Linked DNA regions of Posidoniimonas polymericola. Each later gene encodes a partner of the first gene's protein in a complex. Links are inferred from orthologs where the notes say so. Each region holds a gene or a part of one and is shown on either strand. Other genes may lie near its edges. The genes, in order: fliM and Pla123a_RS09970.

What was found.
Region 2: the proteins of fliM (region 1) and Pla123a_RS09970 are in contact, whole or in part, in a crystal structure (PDB 1F4V), measured with the Escherichia coli proteins. The link is inferred for Posidoniimonas polymericola from one-to-one orthologs.

Annotation. Positions count from the first base shown.
Region 1 is NZ_SJPO01000008.1:134,429-146,341, reverse strand. The notes cover bases 5,661-8,561. They hold fliM (flagellar motor switch protein FliM), read left to right. Parts: upstream 5,661-6,524; coding sequence 6,525-7,598; downstream 7,599-8,561. Other genes in these bases: Pla123a_RS16605 (carbon starvation CstA family protein), read right to left, coding at 7,595-8,561; Pla123a_RS16615 (glutamate-5-semialdehyde dehydrogenase), read left to right, coding at 5,661-6,480. Also shown: Pla123a_RS16635 (bifunctional nuclease family protein), read left to right, coding at 1-345; Pla123a_RS16630 (hypothetical protein), read left to right, coding at 369-1,664; Pla123a_RS16625 (right-handed parallel beta-helix repeat-containing protein), read left to right, coding at 1,757-4,141; folP (dihydropteroate synthase), read left to right, coding at 4,201-5,094; more of Pla123a_RS16615, read left to right, coding at 5,200-5,660; more of Pla123a_RS16605, read right to left, coding at 8,562-9,439; Pla123a_RS16600 (DUF1015 domain-containing protein), read left to right, coding at 9,607-10,974; Pla123a_RS16595 (hypothetical protein), read right to left, coding at 11,140-11,913. UniProt on the Escherichia coli protein: FliM is one of three proteins (FliG, FliN, FliM) that forms the rotor-mounted switch complex (C ring), located at the base of the basal body.
Region 2 is NZ_SJPO01000004.1:218,705-230,714, forward strand. The notes cover bases 4,871-7,868. They hold Pla123a_RS09970 (response regulator), read left to right. Parts: upstream 4,871-6,187; coding sequence 6,188-6,550; downstream 6,551-7,868. Other genes in these bases: Pla123a_RS09955 ((5-formylfuran-3-yl)methyl phosphate synthase), read left to right, coding at 4,871-4,878; Pla123a_RS09960 (hypothetical protein), read left to right, coding at 5,191-5,397; Pla123a_RS09965 (polyhydroxyalkanoic acid system family protein), read left to right, coding at 5,616-5,918; Pla123a_RS09975 (peroxiredoxin), read right to left, coding at 6,700-7,293; Pla123a_RS09980 (HAD family hydrolase), read right to left, coding at 7,467-7,868. In the rest of the region: Pla123a_RS09940 (Crp/Fnr family transcriptional regulator), read right to left, coding at 1-517; Pla123a_RS09945 (ribonuclease D), read right to left, coding at 859-2,061; Pla123a_RS09950 (sodium:proton antiporter), read right to left, coding at 2,155-3,867; more of Pla123a_RS09955, read left to right, coding at 4,129-4,870; more of Pla123a_RS09980, read right to left, coding at 7,869-8,090; Pla123a_RS09985 (B12-binding domain-containing radical SAM protein), read right to left, coding at 8,139-9,620; Pla123a_RS09990 (hypothetical protein), read right to left, coding at 9,804-10,592; ilvD (dihydroxy-acid dehydratase), read left to right, coding at 10,809-12,010. UniProt on the Escherichia coli protein: Involved in the transmission of sensory signals from the chemoreceptors to the flagellar motors.

The DNA.
Region 1 (11,913 bases):
CTCAAAGAGATTGAAGGAGATCGGACGTTTCCCATCCTGATTGGCATCTTCGAGGCGACCAGCATCGACCGCCATGTGCGCGGGGTCGAAACGCCGCGGCCGCTGACCCACGACCTGCTGGTGCAAACGATCGAGTCGCTGGGCGGCGAGTTGCAGGATGTCGTGATCAACGAGCTCCGCGAGCACACCTATTACGCCAAGCTCCGCGTGCGCCAGGACGGGGAGCTGATCGAGATCGACTCGCGCCCGTCCGACGCAATCGCGGTCGCGGTGACCTGCGTCCCGCAGCTCCCAATCTATGTCGCCGAAGACGTCCTCAACGACGTCATGCGCGAGCAGATGTAGCGCACCGCAAGAAAGCGGGCGCCGTGGCCCTTGTGCCTGCGGCCGCCTCGCGCGGGCGGGCGATGCTCTTGCTGGCGGCGGTTCTCGCACTGCTCGTGCACGGCGGCGCCTGCCGAGCCGAATCCGACTACGACGCCGCCCCCATCCGCTACTCTAGCTCCGCGCCCGAAGATGTCGTCGCCCAGCTGAAGAGCGCGGTCGACGAGGGCGTCGTGCGGCTCGAATGGGACGCCGACCACGGCTGGCTCCCCGCCCTGCTGGACTACCTGGCGGCGCCGACCGATTCGCAGACGCTGGTCTTCTCGAAGACCAGCCAGCAGCGGCGGCTGATCTCGCCCGACCGGCCCCGCGCCCTCTACTTTAACGACGACGTGTACCTTGGCTGGATCCCCGGCGCGCCGCTGCTAGAGGTGTCGGCGGTCGACCCGCGGCTCGGCGCTGTCTTCTACACCGTGGACCAGACCAACCACGACCGCCCCGACATTCAGCGCGACGGGGGCCAGTGCCTCGCCTGCCACGCCACCCGTCAAACCGAGGGCGTGCCGGGCTACCTGCTGAGGTCGGTGCACCCGGCCGTGACCGGCGAGCCACGACTCGACCTCGGCGGCCTGGCCAGCACGCCCGCCACGCCCTACTCCAAGCGCTACGGCGGCTGGTACGTCACGGCTCGGCGGGACCCCCTCGGGCACCGCGGCAACTCCATCACCCGTGGCGACAGCCTCGTGCCGCTGGCCCCATCGCCGCTGCCGACGCTCGATTCGGTGCTCGCCACAGACCGCTACCTGCGGCCCGACAGCGACCTTGTCGCGCTGCTTGTGCTAGAGCATCAGGCCCACCTGCACAACCTCATCGCGAGGGCGGGCCAGGAGACTCGACGGGCGCTGCACTACAACGCGGCCCTCAACGACGCGCTCGACCGCCCCGCCACGCACCGCTCTGACAGCACACGCCGTCGGATTGACGCCGCGGTCCGACAACTGGTCCGTGGGTTGTTGATGGGCGGCGAGCCGCCGCTTCGCGGTCGGGTCGAGGGGAGTGGCTTCGCGGAGCGCTACGCATCGGAAGGCCCGTTCGACCCGGCCGGACGGTCGCTCCGCCAACTCGACCTGCGGACCAGGCTGTTCCGCTACCCCTGCAGCCCGCTGGTCTACAGCAAGGCGTTCGACGCGCTGCCGGAAGAGGCGCTAGCGTCCGTCCGCCTGCAGCTAGCGGCGGCGCTCGCGGAGTCCCCCGCGGAGGGCTTCGAGCACCTCTCTGCCGCCGACCGACGGGCGATCCGCGAGATCCTGACGGCGACCAAGCCGGGCCTGCTCCCGTAGCGGAGTTGCTCGGCCCCACCGCATCTGCTAATAGCGGATCCGCCGCGTGGAGTGTGCCGCGTGGAGTCCCCCCGCCCCGATCGTTGTTCGCTATGAAGCCCCTCCTCGGCGTCGTCGCCGCCTCGCTGCTGGCGCTGCTGGCAAACGCCGTGAGCGCGCAGCAGTGGCAGTCGGCTGGCGTCTCGAAGATGACCGCCGCGTACGACCCCGGCTCTGGCGCCGTACTAGTCGATACGGGCGCCGGCCAACGGCTGGTCGACCCGCAGGTGGTGCAGGCGTCGGTGTACCAACCCCCTGGTCGCGCGTACGCGATCGAGGATCGGTTCTCGGCAACGCCGTCGGTCGCGCAGCCGGGCTATGGGTCTGCGGCGGTCGTGGCCCCGCCGGGAACGGTCTACGGGGCGACCCCGGTCTACGCTGGCGCGCCGACCTACGCGCCCGGCATGGCGGCTCCGAATGCCGGGTTTGCCGCCCCGGGGTACACGCCTGGTTACAACGGCTGCGCTCCGGTCGACCCCTACGGTTGCGGCCCGGTCTACGGTCAACCCGCCCCCTACGCGGCGCCGTCGGCAAGCTTGTTTCCGTCGCGGCCGGCCCACGCCGAGATCGAGGGCCGCATGGGCGACCCGGCCGAGGTGCTGCAGGGCAACCTGATGCTGCCGTTCTGGCAGCAGCAGAACGTGTTCTGGTTCCTCGACCTCCGCGGCCAGTACGACGACGAGCGCGCCGGCGAGGGCAACTTCGGCGTCGCGCGCAGGGAGCTGCTCTCCAGCGGGATGATCACCACGCTCTACGCCTTCTACGACATCCGCCACTCGGCGTACAACAACAACTTCCAGCAGGGCATGGTCGGCTTTGAGATGATGACGCTCGACTGGGAGTACCGCGTGAACGGCTACCTGCCTTTCAGCGGCGCCCAGGCCACCGGGCTGAACGTCGCGACGCTCGACGTCAACAACAACATCGTCGTGCAGCAGGGGCTGGAGCGGGCCTACTTCGGCATGGACGCGGAGTACGGTTTCTTGCTCTCTCGGCCAGGCGGCCAATACGACTCCGAGTACCGCGTCTTCCTCGGCGGCTACTGGTTCGACACCGACAAGGCCGGCTACTCGACCATCGCGGGGCCGCGGGCACGGATCGAGGGTCGCTGCTTCGACCTGCCCTACCTTGGGTCGGGTTCGCGGTTCACCTACGGCTTGAGCTACCAGTGGGACGACGTCCGCGACTCGCAGTGGATCGCCAGCGCCAACCTCCGCATCCCGTTCGGCGCCGGCAGCCGGGCCGCGACCAAGCTGTCGTTGATCGAGCGGCGGATGCTCTCGGCGCTCCGCCGCGACGAGGCGATCGTGACCGGCTCTGCACTGAGCACGTCCGAGCAGGCCATCATCAGCTCGACCGGCGCGGTCGCGACCAACGTCGCTACGATCGATGCCGGCGCCACCGCCGCCGCGGATGTCGCCGCGGCCGGCGACATCGTGGTCGTTGCCAACAACATCAACCTCGGGGCGACCGGGCCGATCGCCCTGAACGCGAACCAGTTTATTGGCGGTCGGTTCCAGGTGCACGGGCAAGACACCGGCGCGGTGGCGACCTTTGGCCAGCAGCGGACCGTCTCCGGAAACGCGGGCGCCGACGTCCTCCAACTCGGCAACAACGCCACGATCACGGGGCTGAGGATCTCAGGGGGCGACGCCGGCATCGGTGGCGACAACGTGACTGGGTTCAAGATCACCAACAACCACATCAGCGGCGGCGCGGGCGCTGGGGTTCGGTTGCAGAACATCAGCGGCGGTGACATCGTTGGCAACACCTTCGTCGGAGGCGGGACCACCGGCAACGGACTCATCGCCGCCACACTCCTCGGGCTGAGCGACGTGCGTGACAACTCGTTCACCGGCTTCGCCAGCGATGGCGTCCGTATCACGACCTACAATGGCGGCGTGTTCTCCGGCAACTCTGCGTCGGGCAATGGCGATGATGGCTTCCAGATCTCGACCTACGCAGGCGGAAACCTCACGGGCAACACCTCTCACAACAACGGCAACGACGGTTTCGAAGTAGGCACTGTCAACGGCGGAGTGATCTCAGGCAACACGGCCGAAGCCAACGGCGACGCCGGTTTCGATTTCATCAACGCGGTCACGTCGGGCAGCATCACGGGCAACCTGGCGGCCGGCAACACCGACAGCGGGTTCGACTTCGACGATGTTACCGGCGGCCTGATCCGACAGAACACGGCTCGGACAAACGGCGTCGACGGTTTCCAGTTTGCCACGCTCACCGGCGGCGGTATCGGCTTCAACACCGCAGAGGCCAACGCCGACGACGGTTTCCAGATCGACTCGTTCACCGGCGGCGTCTTCAGCGACAACACGGCGAGTGACAACACCGACGACGGCTACGACGTGACCGGAGCCGGCGGCACGGCGGCGGGCAACACCGGCAGCGGCAACGGGGCGAACAACGTCTTCCCGTAGCCAACGCCCGGTGGGCGCCCCGGCTGAACTCGGCGGCCTCGGCGCGCTATAATGTCGGGATGGCCTTCGATCACCTCACCCCACGCGCCGGCAGCTGGGCGCTCCGCACGACGACGCTCGATCTTAGCGGCCCGCCGCTGCTGATGGGCATCGTCAACGTGACGCCAGACAGTTTTTCCGACGGCGGGCGGTTCGTGGAGATCGACGCCGCGGTCGACCACGCGCTGCGGCTGGTGGACGAGGGCGCAGCGATCCTCGACATCGGCGGAGAGAGCACGCGCCCGTACTCGGACCCCGTCGAGGCCGTCGAGGAGCTCCGCCGGGTGCTGCCGGTAGTCGAACGGCTCGCCGCCCAGACCGCGACGCCCCTCTCGATCGACACCAGCAAGGCCTCCGTCGCCCGGGCGGCGATTGACGCGGGCGCCGAGATCATCAACGACGTCACCGGGCTCGAAGGCGACCCGGACATGCTCGGGTTGGCGGTCTCGTCCGGCGCCGGGGTGTGCGCCATGCACATGCGGGGCACACCGCAGACGATGCAGGACCATCCCGTGTATGATGATGTCGTCGGCGAGATCCTAGAGTACCTCCGGCTGCGGCGGGACCGGTTGCGGGATGCCGGGGTCGAACACGCGAAGGTCTGCCTCGACCCGGGCATCGGCTTCGGTAAGACCCACGAGCACAACCTTCAGCTGATGCGTGCGGCCGAACGCTTTCATGCGCTCGGCTGTCCCCTCTTGGTGGGTCACTCCCGCAAGGGGTTCCTGGCTCGCCTGCTCGGAGACAAGCAGGCCGACCGCACCGCGGCGACCGTAGGCGGATCGCTCGCACTCGCCCAACAGGGCGTCCAGGTGCTGCGAGTCCACGACGTCCGCCCGACCCGCGAAGCGATGCTAGCATTCGCCGCTTGCGGCGGCCTCGACCGCAGCCACGCTAGCACTAAACCATTCTGACAAAATGACTTAGGCGGCCGACTGGTCAACGTTGCCTCAGATCGCGACGCCTGCCATACTCGCACCGGCGCTCTGCGCCAGAACCTTCTGACCTCACGATTCTTCATGCCTGCTCAAACCAAATCTACTGTCGACCTAGCAGCCTACTGCCACGAGGTGGCTGAACGCGCCAAGGTGGCGTCGGCTCAGCTGACTTCGGTTTCTGGTCAACAGAAGATCGATTGGCTGCGACAATCCGCGAACCTGCTTAGGACCAGCGCCGAGGTCATCAATGCGGCGAACCAGAAAGACCTGGCCGCCGCGCCGGACTACGGGCTGACCGACGCCCAGGTCGACCGGCTGCGGCTAACGCCCGACCGGATCGAGTCGATCGCGGTGGGGCTCGAGGAGGTCGCGGCGTTGCGGGAGCCGGTGGGGCGGGTGCTCGACTCCACCGTGCGGCCCAATGGGCTGCGGATCGACAAGGTCTGCGTGCCGCTTGGGGTGGTGTTCTTCATCTACGAGTCGCGGCCCAACGTGACCGCCGACGCCGCCGCGATCTGCGTCAAGGCGGGCAACGCCGTGATCCTGCGGGGCGGCAAGGAGGCGCTGCACTCGAGCCGCGCAATCGTCGACCTGCTGGCGGAAGCCGCCGAGGCCGCCGGGCTGCCGCGCGACGCGGTGCAGCTGGTGTCGACCACCGACCGGGCGGCCGTCGGGCACTTTCTCAAACAGTCCGACTTCATCGACGTCGCGATCCCGCGAGGGGGCGAAGGCCTCATCCGCCGGGTGGTGGCCGAGGCGACCATGCCGGTCATCAAGCACTTCGACGGCAACTGCCACGTGTACGTTGACGCCGCCGCCGACCTCGACGCCGCCGAGGCGATTGTCGTGAACAGCAAGTGTCACCGCCTGGGGGTGTGCAACGCGGCCGAGTCGTTGGTCGTCCACGCAGACATCGCGGCCGAGGCGGTCCCCCGCCTGGTCATCGCGCTCAACAAACAAGAGATCGAGGTCCGCGGTTGCCCCAAGGTGTGCGAGCTGGCGCCGTCCGCCGTGCCGGCGACCGAGGAGGACTTCGGCGCCGAGTTCCTGGGTCCGACGATCTCGGCGGTGGTGGTGGGCTCGCTCGACGAGGCCATCCGCCACATCAACCGCTACAGCTCGGGCCACACCGAGAGCATCGTCACCACCAATCTGGCGGCCTCCCGCGAGTTCGCCGAACGCATCGACAGCGCGGCGGTGGTGATCAACGCCAGCACGCGATTCAACGACGGCGGCGAGTTCGGCCTCGGGGCGGAGATCGGCATCAGCACCGACAAGTTCCACGCCCGCGGGCCGTGCGGCGTGGACGAACTGACAAGCTACAAGTACATCGTCCACGGACAGGGCCACACCAGAAAGTAGCCAAGGGTCCGGGACGGACGCAACCCAATCGCAAGGACGCGAACATGGGCGACGTGCTCAGCCAAGCGGAAGTTGAAAACCTGCTGAGTTCGCTGGACGGCGACCCGACTCCTGCTGCGCCCGCGCAGCAGGCGGCCGCCTCCCCCGCCGCGCCGGTTTACTCGTCCGTCCCGGCGCCTCCTCCCCGCACGCGCGAAAAGGTCACGCCGTACGACTTCAAGCGCCCGGAGCGCGTCGGCAAGGATCAGATGCGGGCGCTGCAGACCATGCACGAGGGGTTCGGCCGCAACTACGGCGCGGCGCTCTCGGCGCTGCTGCGGACGATCGTCGAGGTGAAGCTGACGAGCGTGGACCAGCTGACCTACAGCGAGTTCATCTTCAGCCTCGAGAACCCAACCTGCTTCAACCTGATCAACGCGGCCCCGCTCGAGGGCCAGCTGATCCTCGACATCAACCCGTCGCTGCTGTTCCCGATCATCGACCGTCTGCTGGGCGGCGGCAGCGAGGCGACCCCGCCGGCGCGGCGTCCGCTCACCGAAATCGAGCTGCTGCTGGTCGGCCGGATCACGGGGCTGTTCCTCAACGAGATGCGTTCGGCCTGGGAGAACGTCATCGAGCTCGACCTGAGCGTCGATCGGGTAGAGAGCAACCCGCAGCTGGTGCAGATCGTGCCGCCGAACGAGGTGGTCGTGCTGATCAGCTTCGAGCTCACCATCGGCGACGTTCGGGGCATGGTGAACCTGTGCATCCCGTTCAACTCGATCGAGCGGATCGGGCAGGAGCTCAGCGCCAACAGCTGGGTGACCTACTCCAGCAAGCCGGCCAGCCCCGAGGCGATCCAGCGGCTCGGGTTGCAGGTGCAGTCGGCGGCGGTCGAGGTGGTGGTCGAGCTCGCCGAGACCACCATCAGCACGGCCGACTTCATCGGCCTGCGGGTGGGCGACATCATCGCCACCGAGAAGGACGTCCGGCAACCGCTCTGCATGCTCATCGAGGGGCGTCGCAAGTTCGAGGCGTCCGCCGGGGCGTTCAAGGGCCGCAAGGCAATCCAGGTGAGCGGCGTGATTACCGACCCCGCGCAGCGGACCGCGAAGCAGGCGGACGAAGACGCCGCTTAGGCACGCTCAGCGACTGGGGTGTCGTGCGCCGGTTGGCGCTCCAGAACCTTCCAGGCGCGGGGCAAAACAATCGCCGCCTCGATCACCATCCAAACCTGCAGCAGCAAGATAACCACGCCGAAGCCGAGCAGCACGTGCTTGCCGTTTGGCCAGAAGTCTTGGGCAATATTCTGCGCCATCGCCCACCCGGGCACGACCAGCATCAGCACCATCGGGAGGGCGGCAAACCAAACCGGCAGCCCGCGGCGGAGCAGGTAGAAGACGATCACCATGAGGGCGAGCCCCGCCAGCAGCTGGTTGGTGGCCCCGAACAGCGGCCACAAAATCAGCCCCCCGGAGCCGGGGCCCGAGCCGCCGTCGATCAACGCAACCGCCCCGCCTGTGACCACCGCGATCCCGGTCGCGATGTGCTTATTGGTCAACGGCGCTACACCAAGCGTGCCGCCCAGCTCTTGGATCACGTACCGCTGCAGCCGGGTCGCCGTGTCGAGGGTGGTGGCGGCGAAGCAGGCGACCAGCACCGCGATGATGGCCACGCTCAGCCTCTTCGGCACTCCCAGGGCGCTGACGAAATTGGCGCCCCCCTCGACGAACCCGCCGACCATCTGCGGCAGCTTGTGGTTCTTCCAGCCGCCGCTGGTGACGGTCTGCCCCTGCTCGTTGGTGCTGGTCGTGATCCGAGCGTCGTACTTTGATTGCCAGGCGGCGGCGCCGGTCAGCGTCTTCCCGTCAGGCGTGGTGACTCCCATCCCGAGCCCGGCACAGCAGGCCAGGATAACAACCACGGCGAGCGCGCCCTCAAGCAACATCCCGCCGTAGCCGACCAGCCGCGCGTCGGGCTCACGGTCGATCTGCTTGCTGGTGGTGCCGCTGGCCACCAGGCAGTGGAAGCCGCTGCACGCGCCGCAGGCGATGGTGATAAACAGGAACGGGAAGATGGGCGGCGCGTCCTCTGGGATCTCGGTGGCGATCATTGGGGCGGCGGACAGGCTGGCCTTCCCCGTCAATCCGGCCACCGCCAGCCCACCGACCAGCAGTGCCAGGGCGACCATCAGCTGGTGGCTGTTAATGTAGTCCCGCGGCTGCAGCAGCAGCCACACCGGCAGGACGCTGGCCACGTAGCAGTACGCAAGGAGCAGCATGGTCCAGACCACGACGGGATTTCCGTAGGCGCCCAACGCGTCAATCGGGGCGAGGCTGAAATCGAGCCCCAACTCCGGTGCGTAGGCGCCGACCGCGACCGTGGCGTAGAGCACTACCAGGGCGATGACCGACGGCCACAACAGACCGACTCCTGCGCGGTAGACCAGCAAACCCACCACAACCGCGAGCGGCATGGCGGTCCAGACGCTGAGCACCGAAGCGGGGTACAGCTTGAAGATGATGGCGATCACCAACCCGAAAATGGCCAGCACGACCATCAGCGCAAAGAACAGCACCAGCAGGAACAGCAGCTTGGCCCGTGGCGAGATCACCCGGCCGGCGACCTCGCCGATGGTCTGCCCCTGATTGCGGAGGCTCAGCACCAGGGACCCGAAGTCGTGCACCGCACCGACAAAGATCGACCCGAGCACCACCCACAGCAGGGCCGGGAGCCAACCCCAGAAGACGGCGATCGCCGGCCCGACGATCGGCCCGGTCCCCGCGATGCTAGTGAAGTGGTGGCCGAAGATCACGCTCGGCTTCGTGGGCACAAAGTCGACATCATCCCGCAGGGCGTGGCTGGGGGCGACCGCCTCGGCGCTCAGCTGAAAGATCCGCTGGCCGATCCACCGCCCGTAGGTGTGGTAGGCGACGATGAAGGCGAAGAACGAGCCGAGGGCGACGGCCAGGGTGAACATGCGAGGGGAGCTCGGTCGGGTGTGAAGAGATCCCCTCTAGTCTAATAGGGGCGGCCGCAGCTCCGCCAGCGGCCGCAGGCCGGGCGGGTTCCAGCCTTCCACCGGGTGGATTACACTGCCGTGCTCGGTTGGTCCCCTCACCCGCGTCCCACGCCCCTCCCCGCACCATGCCCCAGATCGAAGCCTTCCGCGGCGTCCGCTATGACCTTGGCCACGTTGGCGGCCTGTCGAATGTTGTCGCCCCGCCGTACGACGTGATCGGCCCCGAGCTGCAGCAGCAGCTCTACGACCTGCACCCCAACAACTGCGTGCGGCTGATCCTGAACAAGGACGAGCCCGGCGACGACGACTCCAACAACCGCTACACCCGGGCCGCCAAGCTGCTGAAGGACTGGCAGCGGGACCGCGTACTGTTCACCGAGGGCGACCCGGCCGTGTACGTCTACCACCAGACGTACGAGGCGGGGGGCATCGAGTACACCCGTCGCGGTTTCATGTGCCGGGTCAAGCTCCAGAGGTTCGGCGAGGGCGACATCCACCCGCACGAGGAGACCCACGGCGGGGCCAAGGCCGACCGCCTGAAGCTGTGGAAGGCGTGCAAGACCAACATGAGCCAGATCTTCGGCCTGTTCCCCGACGAGGAGAACGAGGCCCAGGAACTGCTGATGGACGCCATCGCCACCGCCACTCCGCTCGAGGCGACCGACCACCTGGGCGTCACCAACAGCCTCTGGCCGGTAACGGACGTCGCCACGATCACCAAGCTGCAGGCGATCATGGGGGGCAAGCCGACCTACATCGCCGACGGGCACCACCGCTACGAGACCGCCTGCAACTACCGCGACGAGGTCGCCGAGGCGTACGCCGCCGAGAACGGCGGGGCCACCCTGCCCGACGACCACCCGGCCAACTACGTGCTGATGATGTGCGTCTCGATGAGCGACCCCGGCATGCTGGTGCTGCCGACCCACCGCCTATTCCGCAACATGCCCGAGCTGGATTCTGTGGAACTCGTCGAGAAGCTGGGCGACTCGTTCGACCACGAGTTCGGCGGCAGCGGCCCCGAAGAGGCGGCCGCCGTCTGGGGCATGATCGACGCCGAGCAGGACCAGGGGACCCTCGCCCTCTACACCGCCAAGGACCAGCAGTGGACCATGGTCACGGTGTCCGAGAAGGGGCGCCAGAAAATGGCCGAACTCTCGTCCGACCACAGCTCCGACTGGCAGGGCCTGGGCGTCAGCCTGCTGCACCGGTTGATCTTCGAGAACCTGCTCGACGCCCCCAGCGAGGCCGCGCCGAAGTACGTCCGCTCGATCGAGGAAGTGGTTCAGGGCCTGACCCACGGCGACGACACCGGCCGGGACCTGACCGGCCAGATCGCCACCGGCGGGGCCTTCAACCTGGCGGCGATCGTCATGCCCGCCACGCTGGAGCACATCCGCCAGATCAGCAACCACGGCGAACGGATGCCGGCGAAGAGCACCTACTTCTACCCCAAGGTGCTCAGTGGCCTGGTGTTCAACCCGCTCCAGTAGGCTCGGCGAAGCTCCCCCGCAGCGCGTTCCACGCGTGGCTGACTGTTTCACGTGAAACGCTCAGGCGGTTCTTGCCGTGCGCGCGTGCTGGGTGTTTCACGTGAAACAGGCAAGCCGGTCGACCGCCCCAAACTGGCCGCCCAAACCGACTCCCCGCCAGCGAGATCAGTCGAACGGCGAGGCCGGGGCCTCCTCGACCCCGCGGGCTGGGGCTGGCATTGGGAACCGCCGACCCAGCAGCCGGTGCGAGACCCACACGCTGACCGGCAGCAGCAGCACCGCGACCAGCACCCCGCCCAATAGCACCCGGGCAACCGGGACGTCGAGCAGCCCGCTCACACGCAGCAGGCCCATCACGAAGCTGGCGACCGACATCACGCCGAACATCGCCGCTAGGCTAATCTGCAGGTTCAGCGACCGACGCGCGGCAGTGATCTGGGCGTCGGCGGACCAGAACGACTCCCGCACAAATTGCTTGAGCTCGCGGGTCGCCAGGTAGGTCGCCACCGGTTGGATCATCATCACCGCGACCACCGGGCCCCAGAAGAAGTCGTGCGGGTCGTCGACCACGCCGGCGGAAATGGGCAACACGCCCGTGACAGCGGCGCCGCCGGCGATGAACCCGGCCAGCCAGTCCTGCCGCACCGGCGTGCCCGAGAGGGCGAACACCAGGGCGACCATGCCGAGCACCATCGCCCCCACCAGCGCGAACCAGAAGTAGCCGAGGCCCGCCAGACCGACGACCGTGAGCGCCTCGCCCCAGACCGATTGCGGCGAGAGCAGCCCAAGCGGGGTCGCCTCAAACCGCCCGCCCCACAGCCGGGCGGCGACCGCCACCGGCACGTACGCCGCGCCGGCGAAGGCGATCGCCGAATGGATCTCCCGCCAGTTGACGTCCTGCAGGCGGCGGGGGCGGCGTTCCAACTGGGCCAGCCGGCG
Region 2 (12,010 bases), on another replicon or contig:
CGACGCCCTGATCGCTGGGCACGCCGAACTGCTCGGCCAGGTCGAGCAGCAGGTGCAGCAGCCGCTCGCGGTTGGACCGGAACAGCAGGTTCCGCAGCCGCCGCTCGATCCGCTGCCGCCGCATCCCTACCAGGCGGGTGATCGCGACGGCCATGTCGGCGTGCTCGGACATCAGCGTGCGTATCTCGGCGGCCGGCAGCGCGACGACCGACGAGCGTTCCACCGCCTCGACGTAGTCGTCGCGGTCGGCGTCGTTGAGGATCGCAAGCTCGCCGAACAGCTCGCCCGGCTCGATGTACCCAAGGATGGTCTCGCGGCCGTCGCCGGTGACGTGCGCCACCTTCAGCAGGCCCTCGGTCAGCAGGAAGACGTTGTCGGTCGCCTCGGAGGGGAGCAGCAGCGGGCTGCGCGGCGCGAAGCTCCGCCGTGTGCTCTGCGCCTCGAGCCGCGCGAGCTGCTCCGCCGAGAGCCGGCGGAAGATCTCGCTCTGCTTCAGCCACCAGAGGGATTCGGTCATCGGGGTCTCTCCTTGATCGAAGCGCGTTGTGCTTCCGCCCAGTCTAGCCGCACGCGGAAGACCCAGCGAGCCAGATCCGCGAACGGCAATCGCCGGAGGCTAGCATCACGGGCTTGGGGCCGATCGGCAGGCAGGGCGAGAGGCTCGCCACGGGCGACCGCGTCGATTGCTCCCCAGGGGGCAGCGGCTTCCCAGGGGTACGGAAGGATAGCTAGAGGGTTCTGCTGGCGGCACGGCAGAATGGCCAATCGGGCCCCGTTTGGTATGGGGGCACACAAACGGCAGCGCAAAAGTGGCCCTATGGGTCGGGTTGGGCCATCGAACGCTCCCTCCCGGCGGGATCAGTCGTCGTCTTCGGGGTCGTCCTCGACGCCGTCGATGGCGAGCGGGTGCTCGCTCTTGGGGTTCTTGATCCGGATGCTCTTCTTGCCGTCCAGCAGGTCGTTGATGAGGTTGCCGATCAGTTCCGCCCGCCAGCCCTGCGCCAGCGCCGGCGGCTCGCCGTCCTCGGTGCCGTAGCCAAGGTGGTCGGCAATCATGTCGCGGAAGTCGCTGGCGGTGCCGGTCAGGCTGGCGGCCACGTGCTTGCCGCGGCAGACGCTGGCGATCGCCGGTGAGAGGAACTGGCCCAAAAGGTTTAGCTGTGGCGGGGGCGCGGGCCCACGCTTGCGTTTGAACTCGTCGAGCGACGCGTCGAGCCCGCGCTGCACGCAGTCGGCGATCTGGTCGGTCATCTTCTTGAGCTGGCCGTACTGCATCCCGCGGATCGAGCGGATCCGCTCCGCCTTGGCGTTCTTCTGCTTGGCGAGCTCGACGATCAGGTCGTCGCGCAGCACCCGGCGGGGCGGCACGTCGCGACGCTCGGCCTCGCTCTGCCGCCACTCCCACAGCTCGCGCACGATCGCCAGGTTGCGGGGGCTGAGGTTGCCGATGCCCGAGACCTTGCGCCACCGCTTGCGGGTGCGGGCGGCGGTCACCTCTTCGACGAAGCTCTGCATCTCCTCTTCGAGCCAGGCCACGCGGTTGTGCTTAACGAGCTTGGCCATGATCTTGTCGTGCAGCTCGTGCAGGTAGCGGACGTCCTCCAGCGCGTAGTTGAGCTGGTCCTCGGTTAGCGGCCGGCGGCGCCAGTCGGTGCGCTGCTCGCCCTTGGCGATCTTGTGGCCGACAAAGCGGCTGACTACCGAGCTGTAGGCGGCCGGGTACTCGTTGCTGCAGAAGGCGGCGGCGATCTGCGTGTCGAACAGGTTGGCCGGCGGCGCCCCCACCGAGGTGAGCGAGAAGTTCAGCTCCTCCCGCGCGGCGTGGGCGATGGTGATGTGGTCGCCCTCGGAGAGCAGCTTCCAGAACGGCGTCATGTCCGTGATCGTCTGCGGGTCGATCACCGCCAGCACGTCCTCCGACGCCACCTGGATCAGGCAGAGCTCAGGCCGGTAGGTGTCCTCTGAGACAAACTCGGTGTCGAAGCCGATCCGCTTGGCCGAGCGGAGCTGCTCGAGCACCTCGGCCAGGTGGGCGTCACTCTTTACGTGCTGGTAAGACAAGAGACTCGGGGGAGTATGCGGTGTTGCCTGCGGGCGCTGGAAAGCCCGGATTATGGCGGCTGCGGCGGCAATTAGGAAGGCCGTCGGCCCCCGCTACCTAAACGTCCGCCAGCCGACGATCGCCAGGATCGGCAGCAGGATCAGGCAGCTGTAGGCCATGTACCCGAAGAAGCTGGGCATCTTCACGCCCGACTTCTCGGCGATCGCCTTAACCATAAAGTTCGGTCCGTTGCCGATGTAGGTCATGGCTCCCATAAAGACGGCCCCCAGGCTGATGGCGGTCAGGTAGTGCGGCTCGACGCCGGCGGTCGGCCCGCCCAATCCGGGAACCTGGGCGGTCTTGAAGAACACGAGGTAGGTGGGGGCGTTGTCGAGCACGCTGGAGAGCGCGCCGGTCACCCAGTAGAAGTGCATCGGCGAGGTCAGGTAGTTGTCGGCCAGGTACTTGCCGTTCAGCCCCAGGATCTGCAGCGCGGGCTGCATGCAGACGAAAATGCCGATGAACAGCGCCGCCACCTCTTGGATGGCGTGGTAGTTGAACGAGTTGGCCCGACGCACCTCACGCGCCCCCAGCGCCAGCGATGTGGCAACCAGGCCGAGCTGCACCATCTCGCGGAGGTAGAGCCACGGGTGCCAGTCGGTCCCGGGAACCGTCTTGGAGGGGTCAAGGAACGCCACCGCGGCGACCACGCCCAGCAGCAGCGGGCCGTTGAGCCACACGCCCATGTACTTCAGGTGGCGGATCTGGCGGATGTCGCGGGTGATGTCGGCCTCGGTCTCGCGGCGGTAGTAGATCAGCTCGTCGAGCAGCAGGTAGACGATCAGCAGCAGGCCGTTGCACATCAGCCACTCGGGCCACAGCTCCATGGTCCAGAAGAAGTTGACGCCGGCCAGGTAGCCGAGGAACAGCGGCGGGTCGCCGATCGGCAGCAGGCAGCCGCCGCAGTTGCAGACGATGAAGATGAAGAACACCACCGTGTGCACGACGTGCTTGCGTTCGCTGTTGGTCTCGAGCAGCGGTCGGATGAACAGCATGGCGGCGCCGGTGGTGCCGATAAAGCTCGCCAACGCGCCGCCGACACCCATGAAGATCGCGTTGGTCATTGGGTTGGCCTGCAGGTCGCCCTCGATGCGGATGCCGCCGCAGATGGTGTACAGGCTGAACAGCAGGACGATAAACGGCACGTACTCCTGGGCCACGGATCCGCCCAGGATGGCGGTCACCTCGTCCCAGTTGAACCCGTCGGCGTCGAAATCCGCGATATAGTGCGCCGGGAAGTGGCCGTCGATCGGGTGCTCATGCAAGAACCCGTAGTAGGCGAGCGTCAGCAGGCCCAGCACAGCAGCTAGCTGCAAGCGGTGCAGGTTCGATTCCCACCAGTGTTCGGTGAATGGGATCAGCGGCAGCAGGGCGATCGCGCCCAGCAGCAGCACAAACGGGATCACGGTCCAGACCGGCGGAGCAACAATCCCCTCCCCATGACCGTGGTCGGCGTGCTCAGCGTCGGCGTGCTCGGAATCCGAGTGGCCGGCCTCACCGGCCTGCTCACCGGCGTGGTCGTCGGCCGCGTGTTCCTCATCGGCGTGCTCGCCATCGGCGTGGTCTTCGTCCGCGTGCGCAGCGTCGGCATGACCGCCGTCGGCGTGCTCAGTGGCGCCGTGCGCCGCGTTGGACGCCACAATTAGCGCGGTTGCCTTTTGGGGCAGACCAGCCACCAATGCCGCCACATAGATAGCGGCCACCAGCACAATTGCGAGAACGACCTTGCCGCCGCCTTCAGCGGAGTGATGGGACTCTGTAGACATGTGCGGCTTCGATCCGTTGTTATTGTCCGCCAGTGATCAACCGAGAGAGACGGTTAAAGGTAGCGAGCGTACTAATATTCGTCTATTGGAGTCGCGGGGCGCAACGACGCCCGCGGGGCGGCTCCAGCGAGGCAAGCTTAGGCCCCGCCGCCCGGCGCCGGTCGCGCCGGCGCGCTCGCGGAACGGGCGGATCTCCACAGCAGCGCGTCCCCGCCGTTAGAATCGGACCAACCGTAGCCACGCCCCCTTGAGGCCAAGCGAGTGCCCACCGAGCTGCCGACCACCCCACCGACCATGCTGCTGATCAGTGTGCAAGAACTTGCCGAAGTCGACGCCTGCCTGGCGGGCGGCGCCGACCTGGTCGACATCAAGGACCCGTCACGTGGCCCGCTGGGGCGGCCCGCCGCCGAGCAGGTCCGCGCGATCACCGATCGCGTAGGCGGGGCGCGGCCGGTCACGGTGGCCGCCGGCGACCTGGGCGAGTTGCCGGCCGCCGGGCTTGCGGCCTGGGCCGACGACGCCGGGGCGCGGTTCGTCAAGCTTGGGCTTCCCACGGCAGGCGAGCAGTCAACGCTAGCCGGCCTGTCGGCGGTCCGTGCCGCGCTGGACCAGAAAACGGCCCTGGCCCCGGTCCTGTACGCGGACCTGCTGCCGGAGCCCCCACCGCTGAGTCTGCTGCAAAGCCTCCGCCAGGCGGCCGACGCCTCGTGGCTGGTTGTGGACACCGCCGACAAGTCGGGTCGTCCTCTGAACGCTATCTGGAGCCGACAGCAGATCACCCAACTACTGTCAGACGCGGCAGATGCGGGCATGCGGGTAGCGTTGGCGGGGCGGCTGGGCCTTGCCGGGCTGGCCTCGCTGCGGCGGCTGGCGCCAGCCGTGCTGGGGGTCCGCGGCGCTGTCTGCGTCGGCGGCCGGACGGGTAAAATCGATGCGGCGTTGGTGTCAACGGTTGCAGCGTTGGTCTGCGCGGGGCCCGCTGCGGCAAGAGTGCCAAGCGAAAAAACTTGACACGGCCCCGCCAATCCCGATACTCGGCATTTGTGGTGAGACCAACAGAACCCAACGAGTCTTGTCGAGCGGCGCCGCTCGATGGCTGCGGCTCAACCTTTTCTGCCAGGCGGCTGGCTCTGTTGCAGCGGTTTCTAAACCGCGACGCCACGGCGAGTTCGGTCCGACATGGCGTCGGGGCCGGCTCAGCCCCGCGGCACAGGAAGCCGGGGGATCCACGAGATGGAGACTCACGATGGCGCACGGCGGGCGTACGCGTCTGGTCGGACAGTCCGGCCGCCGCGTATCCGCCACAACAAGAGGGCAACCATTGTGCAACGTTCTGTACTAGATGCGATTCGTGAGGGAGATTGGGACTTCGAGCCCGACGACATCAGCGATACTGTTCACCCCGCCACCCCCGCCCTGCCCGGCACCCACGAGAAGATCTCCGTGCTCGCCGCCCGGGCCGAACGCGGGCTGCCCCTGTGGCACGGCCGCGACCGGCTGACCTACGAAGACCTGCCCAGAGAACGCTAATCGGCGTTCCCCGCGGCTCTGCCTGCGGCAACTAGCCTCCCCCTGCCCGAGCGCCCCCGCGCCCGGGGTGTCTGTGGGTGCACCCACGGCCGTGCAATTGCCGGTGCACTGCGAGCGGGGCCGGCCTACCTGCCCAACCCGCCAAGCGTTACACTACCGGCAGACCCGCCACAATGCTCAATGGCGGCCCCCCTACCCGCTAGCCGATAGCAATCGCGATGCCCCAGTTCGAAGTCTCGGTCCCCCATGGCCAATCCAAGCAGGACGCCCACGAACGGCTCAAGAACTTCTCTGAGAAGGTTCGGGAGCACTACTCCGAGATGGTGAAGGAAGTCGAACAGAACTGGGAGGGCGACACCCTGCACTTCGGTTTCAAGACCATGGGGGTCGGTATTAAGGGAAACCTGACCGTCAACGACAACGACATCCACGTCCGCGGCGACCTGCCGTTCACCGCGATGATGTTCAAGGGCAAGATCGAGTCGACGCTCCGCGACGAGATCACCCGCCTGCTGACCTGATTCAGCCCCAGGCGCCCCCGGCCACTCTAACGGGGTTCCCCACAGCAGCGCCGCCGGTCGTGCCGGCTGGTCCGGATACGCGACCCGATCGTGCCGGTTGGTCGTGTCGGCGGCCCGCCGCCGCGATCTTCTCTCAATACCGGTTGACTGGTCCCGCTAGCGACCTAGGTTTCGTTGACAGAAATCGCGGCGCAGGCGTGGCCACCAACGGCCCATCGTTCCGCAGCGCCTGCAAATGGATCGCGAACTACTGCGAGGAGCTTCCAAAGATGAGTACACGAGTTCTGGTGGCCGACGATTCGAGCACGATGCGCAAGATCATCCTCCGCTCACTGAACGCCGTGGGCGTCCCGAGCGCCATTGAGGCCGCCGATGGAGAAGAAGCCATCAACGCCTTTAAGCCGGGCGAGTTCGACCTGGTCCTGACCGATTGGAACATGCCGCGGAAGAACGGCCTGGAGGTAATCCAGGAGATCCGCAAGCAGGACACCAACGTCACGATCATTATGGTCACGACCGAGGCCGAGAAGTCGCGCGTGCTGGAAGCGATCCAGGCGGGCGTCTCCGACTACCTGGTCAAGCCATTCACGGCCGACACGCTCCGCGAGAAGCTCGAGAAGCACGGCTGCTGAGCGGGCGCTGGTTGGGGGGGGCGATGGGCGCTAGTTGCCCGGAGCACGCCACCCAGCCGATCACCTACGAATAAAAAAAGGCGGCTGCCCTTTGGGGCAGCCGCCTTTTTATCGTTTTCAACGAGCGCCTGGCGCCCTCAAACCAGCGCCTAGCCGGTGTACTCGGCGTTGAAGAACTCCTTGCTGGCGTCGACCGACGGCTTGATCGTCCGCGAGCCTTCCTTCCAGTTGGCGGGGCAGACCTCGCCGTTCTTCTCGAAGTACTGCAGGGCCTCGACCATCCGGAGCGCCTCGTCGACGCTGCGGCCCAGCGGCAGGTCGTTCACCACCTGGTGGCGAACCACGCCGTCCTTGTCGATCAGGAACAGGCCACGCAGCGCGACCCCGCCATCCAAGAGCACGTCGTAGTCCCTGGCGATCGACTTGCTGAGGTCGGCCACCAGCGGGTAGGCCGTAGCGCCGATGCCGCCCGAGTTGCGCGCGGTCTGGGTCCAGGCGAGGTGCGAGAAGTGGCTGTCGACCGAACAGCCAAGGATCTGCACGCCCTTCTCTTCGAACTTGGCGGCCGCCTCGGAGAACGCGATGATCTCCGTCGGGCAGACGAACGTGAAGTCCAACGGGTAGAAGAACAGCAGCACGTACTTGCCGCGGTAGTCCGACAGCTTCAGCTCCTTGAACGTCCCGTCCGGCATGACCGCTTGGGCGGTGAAATCTGGGGCTTCTTTCTGGACGAGCACGCTCATCGGGGAACCTCGCTTATCGATGTTTAGGGGGGATGCAGTGGGGCGGGCCGCCAGGTCGTTCGGCCCCGGCCGGCCCTGTCTGGACAGTTATACGGGGACCGGCCCGGGCGATGAAGGGGCAGAATCGACGCATAGCAGCCATGCATCGCACGCATGGCCCCAGCCGATTGGAGTCACCACGCAACGCCCCGCCGCCGCAGCTCGCCGGCGAGCTGCTCGGTCGACTCGAACGGCACGGCGTCGATCCCCACGGCGACGGCCCCCGCGACGTTCTCGTGGCGGTCGTCGGTGAAGAACAGCTCGCCCAGCTCGCAGCCGGCCCGCTCGGCGGCCTGGTCGTAGATCTCGCGGTCCGGCTTCATCGACCGGGCGCCGAAGCTGGTCACGTGCAGCTCGAATGCTTCATTGAGCTGCGGGAAGCTGCTGGTCAGGAACGGCCAGTGCACCGCGTTGGTATTCGACAAGATCCCCAGCCGGTGGCCGGCCGCCGCAAGCGCAGTGACCAGCTCCAGCGACGCGTCAATCGGGGCGAAGATGTCGCTGCAGGCCAGCTCGAGCGCCGCGCGGTCCGGCGACGAGTTGGTCGCCTCGCAAAACCAGGCGTAGTACTCGTCGGGCGTGAGCCGACCGCACTCGAACTGCCACTGGATGTCGTCGGGCGTGCCGGTCGGGAACGCCGCCGCGCGGACCGCGTCCTCACGGATCCCGGCTACCTCGGCCATCTGGCGGACCATGGTGTCGTTGCAGAACCGGACCAGCACGTTGCCGAGATCGAAGTACAGGAACTTGGGCTTCATGCCGCCGATTCTAGACCATCGGGTCGAGAACGATCAGGCGCCCCCAGCTCAGGTTTCCTGCAGCCGCAGTCGGCAGACCTCGCGGAAATGGTGACCGTAGATCCACAGCCGCACCGCCAGCGCGAAGTGCTGCGGGCGGTTCCAGGCGGTCCAGCCCAGCAGCCGCCAGAACTGGCCGCGACCCCGCGACCAGACGCCCAGCCGCCAGACGCTGCGGCCAAACGCCATCAGTTGTCCCACCGTCAGCCGCGGCCGGAGCGGCGGTGTGCGGTAGTCGCTCAGGAATGTCTTGAGCCGCTGGTAGTATGCCTCGGGCGCGTAGACGCTGTTCATGATCGACTTGTAGCCGGCGGTCAGCCGGTCGAGCGGCATCTTGGTGAGCACGTTGGTGGTGCCGTCGACGTTGTCGCCGCTGCTGTTGGTGAGCAGCCGCCCCTGGTTCTTGAGCGACTCGTACAGCCGCGTGCCGACGGGCGCCTGCAGCAGGCCGACCATTGCGGTGACGATGCCGCTCTGCTGGATGAAGTCGATCTGCCGCCGGAAGATGCTCGCCGTGTCGGAGTCGAATCCGACGATAAACCCGGCCTGCACCTGCAGCCCAGCGCGGTGCAGCTTGCGGACGTCTGCCACGAGGTCACGCTTGAGATTCTGCGTCTTGTGGCACTCGGTGAGCGAGTCCTGGTCGGGGGTCTCGATGCCGACAAACACGGTGTCGAAACCGGCGTCAACCATCGACCGCTGGAGCGGCTCGTCGTCGGCCAGGTTGATGGTGGCCTCGGTGTAGAAGGGGGTCGGCTGCTTGCCGCGCTGCCAGCCGGCGAGCATTGGCAACAACTTGCGGACCTCCTTGCGGTTGCCGATCAGGTTGTCGTCGACAAAAAACACCGGCCCCCGCCAACCCTGCACGTACAGGCCGTCGAGCTCGGCAATCACCCGCTCGGGCGGTTTGGTGCGGGGGCGTTTGCCCAGCAGCGCGGTGACGTTGCAGAACTCGCAGTCGTAGGGGCAGCCCCGGCTGAACTGCACGCACATCGACGCGTAGCGCCGCAGCGGCGCGAGGTCCCACCGCGGCGGCGGCGTCAGCGCCAGGTCCGGCTTCTCGTCGTTCTCGTAGACCCGCCGCAGCGAACCAGACTCCAGGTCGCTGAGCATCCCCGGCAGGGTCACCTCGGCCTCGTTGAGCACCAGGTGGTCGGCCTCGTCGAACGCGTCGGGCTCGCAGGTCGCCATCGGGCCGCCGACGACGGTCTTCACGCCCGCGGCGCGGCAGCGAGACAGGATCTCGAGCGCCGACTTCTTCTGCACGGTCATGCCGCCGATCCACGCGGTGTCCGCCCACCGCAGGTCACTGGCGCGGAGGCGACGCACGTTGGTGTCGACCAGCCGCACCTCCCAGTCTGCGGGAAACATGCCGGCGACCGTGAGCAGCCCCAGCGGTGGGAACGAGGAACGCTTCCGGACGAACCACAACGCGTGGCTGAACGACCAGAACGTGTCGGGGAAGCAGGGGGCGATCAGCAGCGCGCGCATCGCAGTCTCTCTAGTAGGCGGGAGCGTTCGACGACGCTAACGCGAGGGGGAGACTCGGGGGCGCGAACGCGGGGTGTTGCGCCGAGTATAGCGCGCGTTCCAACCGCGCCAATGCCAGGTTGCATAGGGGCTAAGAAGACCTGTTTACCCGCGGGTCCTCGATCGGCGCAAGCCCGCCAGGCGTCAGGCAGCGCGGCGGCTCGCGCGCTCGTTCGTCCAATCAATTGCGCGGTCATTGGCCCACTCCAGCCGACGGTGCCACGCCCAGCCGAGGTAGCCGCCCGCCAAGAGCGCCGCGAAGAACATCCGCGGGCGGTAGAACACCAGGTAGCCGAGCAGTTGGTTGACGCCCTGCCCCACCACGCCGAACCAGTTGGTCCCCTCGGGCAGCAGCGCGACGCGCGGGATCTGCTCGGGCCAATTGGCCGACGCGCCGAGCTCGCTGATGTACCGCCAGTCGGTCAGCACGCGCCACGCCTCGGCGGCGGGCAGGCGTCCCCCGTGCATCCGCGCGCGGATAGTCAGGCTGGTCAGCGTCATGTCAGAGCTGCCGGAGTGCTCGCCGGACTGGTCTGCCTCGGCGAACTCCGGCAACGCCCGCTGCATAACGCCACGCAACTCGGCGCCGAGCGACGCGCCGCCGATCAGGATGCCGGCGGAGGCGAGCACCGACCACATGCTCTCGAAGGTGATCCACTCGCTGCAGTAGAGGAAGACAATCAGCGCGGTCGCCAGCGTCAGCGGCGCCGTTTGGCTGAGCACCGCCAGCACTACCTGATCGCCGCCCAGCAGCGTCGCGATCAACGACCAGGCCTGCTCCAGCACGGCCCAGCACGCGCCCCGCGGCCCGTGCAGCAGCATCAGCAGTGCCAGCACGACCCACCCCCCCGGCGGCGCGCGGCGCCAGAGTGTGGCTCTGCGGGAGACTCCGCGGGGAACCTGGGCGTCGGCTTCGGTGTCGAGTACTCGCATAGCCGCGGAGATTAGCGGGTCCGCCGCAATCGGTTAAGGCCAGTGGGCGCATCGCACTCCGCGGCTTTTCCGGCTAAAATCGCCGGATTGCACCCAATCCAACGCGGAGGTCCCACCTCTGGCGAGGTGGGCTTAAGACCGGCGGCGGCAATCTTAGCCAAGGGCCGGCGGCCAAGCATTCGTCACCAACCACCACACACCTGCCACGCACGTCCCATGCTCAACAAGTACTCCAGCAAGATCACCCAACCGAAGTCCCAGGGCGCCAGCCAGGCGATGCTGTACGGCACGGGCCTGAACGAATCCGACATGAACCTGCCGCAGGTCGGCATCGCCAGCATGTGGTACGACGGCAACACCTGCAACATGCACCTGCTGGACCTCGGCAATGAAGTCAAGGAAGGCATGCGCCCCGCCGGGCTGGTCGGCATGCGGTTCAACACGATCGGCGTGTCCGACGGCATCTCAATGGGCACCAGCGGGATGAGCTACAGCCTGCAGTCGCGTGACCTGATCGCCGACAGCATCGAGACCGTCATGCAGGCCCAGTGGTACGACGCGTTGATCGCCCTGCCCGGCTGCGACAAGAACATGCCGGGCTGCTTGATCGCGATGGGCCGGCTCAACCGCCCGGCGATCATGATCTACGGCGGCACCATCAAGCCCGGCTTCACCAAGGGCTCCGGCGGCGACGAGAAGCGTGACATTGTCTCGGCGTTCCAGTGCTACGGCGAGTGGCTCGCGGGCCGGATCACCGAGGAGGAGCGGAAGGACATCGTGCAGCACAGCTGCCCCGGCGCCGGCGCGTGCGGCGGCATGTACACCGCCAACACCATGGCCAGCGCCATCGAGGCGATGGGCATGAGCCTGCCTTACAGCAGCTCGATCCCGGCCGAGCACCCCGACAAGAAGCGGGAGTGCCACGAGGCGGCCAAGGCGATCTACAACCTGCTGGAACTCGACCTCAAGCCGCGCGACATCATGACCCGCGCCGCGTTCGAGAACGCGATGGTACTGATCATGGCGCTCGGCGGCTCGACCAACGCCGTGCTGCACCTGTTGGCGATGGCCCGCAGCGTGGACGTGGAGCTGACGATCGACGACTTCCAGAAGGTGAGCGACAAGATCCCCTACCTGGCCGACCTCAAGCCGTCCGGATCGTTCGTGCAGGAGGACCTGCACACCATCGGCGGCACGCCGGCGGTGATGAAGATGCTGCTCGACGCCGACCTGATCGACGGCTCGTGCATGACGGTCACCGGCAAGTCCATCGCCGAGAACCTCGAGAACCTGCCCGGCCTCAAGGAGGGCCAGACCATCGTGCGTCCGCTCGACAAGCCGCTCAAAGAGACCGGCCACATCCGCATCATGCGCGGCAACTTCTGCCCCGACGGCGCGGTCGCCAAGATCACCGGCAA